4 regions of the Bacillus sp. GW821-FHT01G09 genome follow, and region 3 is predicted to be linked to each of the others. Evidence: riboswitches for the same ligand, from Rfam matches in the RefSeq annotation. Region 3 holds a riboswitch; each other region holds the start of a gene.
The links. Region 3 has a riboswitch for thiamine pyrophosphate ahead of tenA (thiaminase II). Riboswitches for the same ligand answer to the same signal wherever they lie in the genome.

Region 1: it holds a riboswitch for thiamine pyrophosphate, as region 3 does, so the genes downstream of both, thiC (phosphomethylpyrimidine synthase ThiC) here and tenA (thiaminase II) in region 3, are expected to answer to the same signal.
Region 2: it holds a riboswitch for thiamine pyrophosphate, as region 3 does, so the genes downstream of both, thiU (HMP/thiamine ABC transporter substrate-binding protein ThiU) here and tenA (thiaminase II) in region 3, are expected to answer to the same signal.
Region 4: it holds a riboswitch for thiamine pyrophosphate, as region 3 does, so the genes downstream of both, ylmB (N-formyl-4-amino-5-aminomethyl-2-methylpyrimidine deformylase) here and tenA (thiaminase II) in region 3, are expected to answer to the same signal.

What each region holds. Positions count from the first base shown of each region.
Region 1 is NZ_JBWKWL010000002.1:3,378-5,580, forward strand. It holds gene AC07VD_RS05390 (spore coat protein) at 1-187, opposite strand, end outside; gene AC07VD_RS05395 (Type 1 glutamine amidotransferase-like domain-containing protein) at 229-921, shown strand; TPP riboswitch at 991-1,098, shown strand; gene thiC (phosphomethylpyrimidine synthase ThiC) at 1,230-2,203, shown strand, end outside.
Region 2 is NZ_JBWKWL010000002.1:443,191-445,393, forward strand. It holds gene AC07VD_RS07755 (ECF transporter S component) at 1-424, opposite strand, end outside; gene thiU (HMP/thiamine ABC transporter substrate-binding protein ThiU) at 426-1,028, opposite strand; TPP riboswitch at 1,125-1,237, opposite strand; gene ykoG (two-component system response regulator YkoG) at 1,339-2,025, shown strand; gene ykoH (two-component system sensor histidine kinase YkoH) at 2,029-2,203, shown strand, end outside.
Region 3 is NZ_JBWKWL010000002.1:289,732-291,934, forward strand. It holds gene AC07VD_RS06880 (monovalent cation:proton antiporter family protein) at 1-1,129, shown strand, start outside; TPP riboswitch at 1,191-1,299, shown strand; gene tenA (thiaminase II) at 1,379-2,089, shown strand; gene tenI (thiazole tautomerase TenI) at 2,064-2,203, shown strand, end outside.
Region 4 is NZ_JBWKWL010000002.1:657,508-659,710, reverse strand. It holds gene ylmB (N-formyl-4-amino-5-aminomethyl-2-methylpyrimidine deformylase) at 1-1,117, opposite strand, end outside; TPP riboswitch at 1,205-1,306, opposite strand; gene AC07VD_RS08855 (ABC transporter ATP-binding protein) at 1,319-2,113, opposite strand.

The DNA of each region.
Region 1 (2,203 bases), 290 kb from region 3:
TTCTGATGTGGGGATTTTCGGCTTCTGTTATTGCGACAGTGTATTTGTTAATGCTGGTTTTTATTGTTGTTAACAAATCAAGAATATCTTTGGGACAAAGACTTTGTTCAATGGGAAACCACCTCCTTTGTTTTTTTAGCAGCTCCTGATAAGAAAGTATTTGGCTTTGTTTCTTGCTTCTATACAAAATGCTATAATAAGCAACAAATTTTGTTGGGGGGTGTGATGATGAAGCAGATTATTGCGATGGGGGGCGGGGGTTTTTCGATGGATCCGGATAATTTGTCCCTCGATCAATATATCCTCAATCAATCAAAACGAGAGCAGCCTCGTATTTGTTTTTTGCCGACGGCGAGCGGAGATTCCCAAAACTATATTCAGCGGTTTTATCATGCATTTAAAACACTGGATTGTGTGCCGTCTCACTTATCTTTGTTTAAGCCGCCATCAACAGATTTAGCTTCTTTTGTTATGGAAATGGACGTGATTTATGTTGGCGGTGGAAATACGCGGAATTTACTTGTGTTATGGAAAGAGTGTGGGCTGGATCATATTCTCAGGGAAGCATGGAAGAACGGTGTGGTTGTAGCTGGATTAAGTGCCGATGCGATCTGCTGGTTTGAAGAAGGGGTGACAGATTCAGCCGGACCGCTGACAAGTTTGAAAAGTTTAGGTTTTTTGCAAGGGAGCTTTTGTCCCCATTATGACGGGGAAAAGGATCGGAGACCGGCATACCACCAGCTGATATCTAACAAGTTCTTATGCAGTGGCTATGCAGCGGATGATGGGGCTGCTCTCCATTTCATAAATGATCAGCTGTTTCAGACTGTGAGTTCAAGGTCGGGTGCAAAGGCATATCGGGTGATGATGGCTGAACATGAAATAGCTGAAATCCCGTTGCCGGTCAAATATTTAGGGTGAAATTGGCTGAATATTATCTATATTCCTCTTTTTTTCAGATTGATTTTATGATAAGATGAGTGCGAAATCAATAGTTACTGGGGGTGCCCGCTTTCGGGCTGAGAGAGAAGGTAAGCTTCTTAACCCTTTGGACCTGATCTGGTTCGTACCAGCGTGGGGAAGTAGAGGAATTGTTTTTGTTATTGTCGTGCTGGGCAATAATATGTTTCTTTCTGACTGTAACCGGGTTCATTTATATGAATCCGGTTTTTTGTGCTGGTTATGGGCTTGATTTTGTCCTTTCAAATGTAGAGAGGGGAAGGAAAGTAATGCAAAACAATTCAGTGCAGCAAGCCAACATTTCCATTATGTCAAGTTTTTCAGGCAGCAAGAAGGTATACGTGGAGGGTTCTTCTTCGGACATCCAAGTGCCGATGAGGGAGATTGCATTGAGTCCGACGACGGGATCGTTCGGCGAAGAGGAAAACGCGCCTGTGCGTGTCTATGATACAAGCGGACCGTATACGGACCCTGAAGTAACCATTAATATTCAAGAAGGATTAAAGCCGCTCCGCCAAAAATGGATCACAGAGCGCGGTGACGTGGAAGAGTATGAAGGTCGGGCTATAAAACCAGAAGATAACGGTTATAAAAAAGCAAATCCAAACGTAAGCTACCCAGGATTAAAGCGGAAACCGCTGAGGGCGAAGGCAGGTCAAAATGTCACACAAATGCACTATGCAAAAAAGGGGATCATTACACCTGAGATGGAATTTATCGCCATTCGTGAGCATGTGTCTCCTGAATTCGTCAGAGACGAGGTAGCCAGCGGCCGGGCGATTATTCCTTCAAACATTAATCACCCTGAAAGTGAGCCAATGATTATCGGCCGGAATTTTCATGTGAAGATTAATGCGAATATCGGGAATTCAGCGGTTACGTCATCCATTGAAGAAGAAGTGGAAAAAATGACGTGGGCCATCCGCTGGGGAGCAGATACAATGATGGATCTCTCTACCGGAAAAGATATTCATACGACGCGTGAATGGATTATCCGCAATTGCCCCGTGCCTGTGGGAACTGTTCCGATTTATCAGGCGCTTGAAAAAGTAAACGGCGTAGCGGAGGATTTAACGTGGGAGATTTATCGTGATACGCTAATCGAGCAGGCAGAGCAGGGAGTGGATTATTTTACGATTCACGCGGGTGTTTTGCTTAGGTATGTACCGCTGACTGCCAAACGGACAACTGGTATTGTGTCACGCGGGGGAGCGATTATGGCGCAGTGGTGTCTGGCTCATCA
Region 2 (2,203 bases), 150 kb from region 3:
GTGAATAGGCTGCATAGCCAGAAACAAAGAGATCATAGATAAAGCTGGCTACTGAAGACCCCATACCGGCCAGCATAAGGACAGGGAGAGAGTATGCTTTCCAGCGTGTTGCAAGAAATACAGCCTCAGCCCCGAGCCCTTGAACAATGCCAATGACGATGACCATCGGGCCAGACGGATTTCCCAGCAGGCACTCAACGAGAGCGGCAATGATTTCAGAAACGAGCGCCGCACCCGGTTTTCGAATCATGTACGCGGCGATCACAGAAACGATAAACCAAATGCCGTAAATCGGTTCATAGGCGATTGGCCCAAACATACCTGCAAGCACGTTTCCGAAATGTGTAAATAATAAATAAACAACGGCAAATACGATACTGATAACGGACATGATGACAATTTCTTTTACTTTCCAGCTTTTCATGTTATCCCTGCTTTCTGTTTTTTCTTGATGGACTGTTAGCCGAAAGATTCACAGTCATGGTGATGTGGTTTGTTTGCTGCTCAGCCATGCGGAAAACGGCTTCCAATGTGCTGAATACGTCATGCGCATCCCCGTCAAGCTCGCTCGCGTAATGGACACCCTGTACGAAAGTGCCTTGGGCTTTTGCAATGTCGACAGCCTTCCTAATCAATCCCATATAATCCGGCTCGTTCATTGGATAAAGGGCAAATTGGCACGGCGCTTCCGCCTTCAAGCCTCGGACAGCATCTTCATTGACACGCTTATCACCTTTGGAAAGATATGTATCCCCCTGTGTGTCACCCGGGCATCCAATGGAAAACGTGCCGTTCATGACGATGTGTTTTTCGCTGTTTGCTGCATGAAGGTAAATGGCTTTTGCAGCATCGAATACATGATCAATCGATCCGCGTAACACCGTGCTGATATGGTCGGTTTTCGTCCATACATTGGATGTATCTGTTTTTTTCAGCGCAGACTTGATCACACTGATAAAATCATCCGTCATCGGATATAAAGAGAAGCGAAAACCGGCGATTCTGCTTGTACCGCAAATATGCTCCATTTCTCCGACCTCCTGTTTTTTTGGTAAAATAAAAAACTGCATATCCTAAGGGAATATGCAGTCATAGATCGATTAAGCGCACAAAAAAATACACCATTCGGTCAACCTGCACTTCCCCACGCTGGTATTATCCAGATCGGGTCATAAGGGATCAAAGCGCGTTTCTTCCGCGCTTTATCTCAGCCAAAACAGCACCCCTAGTGCTTTCCGTATACAATTTTTTATTTTGACATCATAATAGATGATAAGAATCATTTTGTAAACAACGAAATCATTTTTTTCATATAGGGACGGGAGAGGATGATCAAATTTGGAAAAAGGAAACATATTAATTGTGGAAGATGAAGAAAAAATCGCCAGGGTTCTTCAGCTTGAATTGGAATATGAAGGATACAGCGTCACCATCAAACACAATGGCACAGAAGGTCTGGATGCGGCAGCGAAAGGCGGGTATTCCTTGGTGCTTCTTGATGTCATGCTTCCGGGGCTTAGCGGACTGGAAGTGCTGCGCCGCTTGAGAAAAACGGATCCGCAGACACCGGTCATATTATTAACGGCGCGAGACAGTATTCCTGATAAGGTAACAGGTCTGGACATCGGTGCAAATGACTATGTCACCAAGCCGTTTGAAATCGAGGAATTGCTTGCGAGAATCAGGGCGGCGCTGCGGCAAAATGGAACAAAAACGGAAGATATCGGCACCTTTCTTACATATGACGATTTGCGGGTGAACGAAAAAACCCGTGAAGTGAGACGCGGAGACAAAGAGGTGGAATTAACGCCGCGGGAATTTGATCTACTCGTCTATATGCTAAAGCATCCGCAGCAAGTGCTGACACGGGAGCAAATTCTAAGCTCGGTATGGGGATTTGATTATATCGGTGATACAAATGTCGTGGACGTCTACATAAGATACATCAGAAAAAAACTGGACTATCCTTACGAAAAACAGCTGATCCATACGATACGCGGGGTCGGCTATGCCATTAAGGGGTAAACGATGAAGCTGAAGACCAAGATTCATCTATACACATCAATATCACTGTTGATTTTATTAATTTTGGTGCATACCGCAGTCTATCTCATTTTTTCGTCTGCGCTGACATCAAAGGATGCATCCCGGCTTGCTGATGAGACGGATAACATTGCCGAAGCGCTGCGTGCCGCTGAAACAG
Region 3 (2,203 bases):
TGTACTCGTTGCCCTGTCTGAATCACTTGGGGCGGAAAATATTCTCGGCGCTTTCTTGGCGGGGGTACTTGTTTCCCTGCTTTCGCCAAACAAAGAACTTGTTCAGCAGCTGGATTCATTTGGTTATGGGTTCTTAATACCGATTTTCTTTGTGATGGTCGGTGTGAAGCTGGATATTTGGACTCTTTTTCAGGATAAAACAATTTTAATCATGATTCCGCTTCTGCTGCTGGCGCTGTTAGTCAGCAAAATCATTCCTGTCATGTACCTAAAGAAGTGGTATGATAACCGAACCATTTTCGCGTCTGGTTTCCTGCTGACATCAACGCTTTCGCTCGTGATTGCCGCTGCAACAATCGGCCAGCAGCTTCACGTGATCAGTGCAAATATGTCAGGAGCGCTCATTTTAGTAGCCGTCATTGCAAGTATTTTTACGCCGATCTGTTTTAAAAAATTATACAAACGGGAAGAGCAGCCGGAGGAGAAAAAGACGATTACGTTCATTGGCGCCAATCAAATGACTTTGCCTGTTACACTCGAATTGCCAGAGGAAGAGTATGACGTGCGTGTTGTACACGTCTATCAAGAGAATGCGGAGGAAAAGCTGTCAGAATCAGTGTTTGCTGTTGAAACAATTTCTGACTATGAACACGAGACGCTTGAATCACTCGGCATTTTTGAAACGGATATCCTCGTTGTGGCGACAGGAAATGAAGATATGAATGCAGACATTGCTTTACTTGCAAAAGAAAAAGGCACAGAAAGAGTCATTGCAAGCGTAGGATCACCGGAGCATGAAGCAGTTCTGAAGGAGCAGGGAATCAGCATCTTTTCTATTCTGCTGTCGACAAAAACGCTGCTTCGCGCACTGATTGAAGCGCCTGGCGTCATGAAGCTGCTCACGAACCAAGAGTCTTCGCTGTATCAAATTAATATGGAGAACAGTAAATACGACGGTGTGATTTTACGGGAATTCCCTTTAACAGGTGACGTCATCTTTGTCAGGATCTTCAGAGGTGTGGACAGCATCGTTCCTCATGGGGATACAAGGCTGAAACTTGGAGACCGTTTAATTGTCACCGGATCTCGGGGATACGTAACGGATCTTAAGAAAACATTGGAAGGATAAATCTTGACCAAATAAGGATTCGTGTTAATATAGAGGTGCAGAACAATTCAATATGTATTCGTTTAACCACTAGGGGTGTCCTTCATAAGGGCTGAGATAAAAGTGTGACTTTTAGACCCTCATAACTTGAACAGGTTCAGACCTGCGTAGGGAAGTGGAGCGGTATTTGTGTTATTTTACTATGCCAATTCCAAACCACTTTTCCTTGCGGGAAAGTGGTTTTTTTATTTATCAGAGGGGGAATGATTTGTGAAGTTTTCAGAAGAATGCCGCAGCGCAGCCGCAGAATGGTGGGAGGGGAGCTTTGTCCATCCGTTCGTTCAAGGAATCGGTGACGGAACGCTTCCGATTGACCGTTTTAAATACTACGTACTTCAAGATTCCTATTATTTAACGCATTTTGCAAAGGTGCAGTCATTTGGCGCAGCTTATGCGAAGGACCTTTTTACAACGGGGCGGATGGCAAGCCATGCCCAAGGTACATATGAGGCGGAAATGGCGCTTCATCGCGAGTTTGCCGAGCTGTTGGAAATCAGCGAGGAAGAGCGTAAGGCGTTTAAGCCGTCTCCTACAGCGTACTCTTATACATCCCATATGTACCGTTCGGTTTTGAGCGGGAATTTCGCAGAAATCTTAGCGGCCCTGCTGCCATGCTACTGGCTTTATTACGAGGTTGGTGAGAAATTGCTGCATTGCGATCCTGGGCATCCGATTTATCAAAAGTGGATTGGGACGTACGGCGGTGACTGGTTTAGACAACAGGTTGAGGAGCAAATCAACCGCTTTGATGAGCTGGCGGAAAACAGCACGGAGGAAGTGCGTGCCAAGATGAAAGAGAATTTTGTCATCTCCAGCTACTATGAATATCAATTTTGGGGAATGGCCTATCGAAAAGAAGGCTGGTCTGACAGCGCCATAAAAGAGGTGGAGGAATGTGGAGCTTCACGCCATAACGGATGACAGCAAGCCGGTAGAAGAGCTAGCGAGAATCATCATTACGATTCAGAATGAAGTTGATTTTATTCATATTCGGGAACGCTCAAAATCGGCGGCGGATATTTTGAAACTGCTCGA
Region 4 (2,203 bases), 370 kb from region 3:
CGCCATCTGTAACTGATTGAGAAACGTCAATAATTGGACACTCCCGTTTCACTTTCTCATGAGAGGCAGTTAGCGCTAAGACGCCTGGGTGGCCAGGGTCAACTTCCAATGCCGGAAAAATTTCTCCTCTGTCTTCTATCATAGATGAGCCTCCCCACTTGAATACAGGGCGGTTTTCCCTAAGCCAAATATCACTGTCACTCAGCCGATTGACGTAATCTTCTATTTCCTCTGCCACTTGGTCATGGGTTTCATTCGGATAAAAATGGACTGTGATCCACAGCCGGCATTCGTCCGCTATAAAAGCCGCATGTCTGCCGCCTTCTATAACTGCCGGGTTAATCGTATTTGTGCCGGGTTTAAAACCGGGATAACTTTTCATAATAGACCAGTGGCGCTCAAGTTCACCGAGCCCCGCAATGATTTTTGCCATTTTTTCAATTGCGCTTGCTCCGAATGTTCCTCCGCCTGCATGAATCATATTCCGTCTCGTTCCATCATGAAATGTTTGACTGCTTTTGATTTCGATCCAGCCTGTAATGACACCGCCTTGGCCTTGAATATGCATATCGCTCGTATCCGCGACAATTGCAAAATCAGCGTGGTAGCCCCTCTTGCAGCATTCAAGTGTGCCGGCCTCTCCAACTTCCTCCCCAATAACCGATTGCAGAATCAGATCACCTGGAAGCTCAATGCCGGCTTCACGAATTAATTTGACAGCAAACAGCACACAAGCCATTCCGCCCTTCATATCGGAAGCGCCTCGCCCGATTAAGAGACCGTTTTTTTCAATGGGATGAAACGGATCGTGCTTCCATTCTTCATCCTCTTTTACCTCTGCCACATCTACATGACCATTGATAATCAGGCTATAATAATCTGCTGAATCTGTTCCCTTTAGCTTGCCGACAACATTGGGATCTCCAGGGTACACATCCCATTTGTCGATCGAGAATCCCAATTCATTTAAAAATCCCGCAATCCATGACTGAATGCCCTCTGTATTTCTTGCAGGCGGAGCGGGTGTTTGATAAGAAATCAGTGTTTTAGCAAGCTGAATAAGCTCCTCCTTTTGTTCTTCCACTTTTTTTTGCAAAGAGTCTATTTGTTGATCCAATGTAAATCCGCTCCTATTCTTTAAAATCAAAAAAGCCGTTTCAAATGTGATGAAACGGCTTAATAAAAACAAACGAAGTCCGATGTACTCCGCTTTTCACCGCTTCCCTCCGCTGGCATGATCCAGATCAGGTCAAAAGGGTTGAGACAAAGTCTCTCTCAGCTTCGCAAAGCACCCCTAGGATGAATCTATATATGTTTGTCAGGCATTCGTTATCGGCTCAGCTCTTGTTAAAAACGGCCGATCCTGATTCCATAATACATGGATTGGCGTATCAAAAAAAGCGGAAAGTACTTGATCAGTAAGCATTTCCTTTATTTCTCCGGATCCAAAGACCTCTCCCTGTTTTAATAAAAGGGCTTTATCAAAGACAGGCAAAATTTCTTCAGCATGATGAGTCACATAAAGGATAGATGGTGCATTTTCTTTGTTTGCAATGTATGTAATCGTATCTAACAACTTTTCCCGGGCAATAAAATCCAGCCCTGTGACTGGTTCATCCAGTATCAGCAACTCCGGATCGGCCATTAGTGCTCTAGCAATCAACGCTCTTTGTTTTTCCCCTTGAGAAAGGGTTTCATAGCGGCGATCGGCATATTCAATTGCTCCCAAGTCCTCTAACAAACCAATCGCTTTTTCCCTGGTTTCCTTACTTGGCGTTTCATATAACCCAATCGAAGCGTAAGCTCCGCTCAAAGCAATTTCAAAGGCTGAATCTGCCGGATACAATTTTTGCTGAAGAGCTGCTGAGACGAGGCCAATTTTACGTCTGAGCTTTTCCCCAAGCTCTGTTTTGCCAAATTCATGGCCAAGCACCTGCATCTCGCCTGATGTTGGAAAATAATAAGAGCAAAGCATATTTAACAGCGCTGTCTTCCCGGCGCCATTTAGGCCGTAAAGCACCCAATTTTCCTTTTCTTCCACCTTCCAATGAATATCTCTCAGTATCCATTTCCCATTCCGTTTTAGTGAGACATTGTCAAGCTGCAAAATCATCGTGGTCCTCCTCTTTATTGCCTTTTATAATTGTTTTAATTTTCATAAAACTTTGTACGAACTAGGATACCTTACTTTTTCCAAAACGTA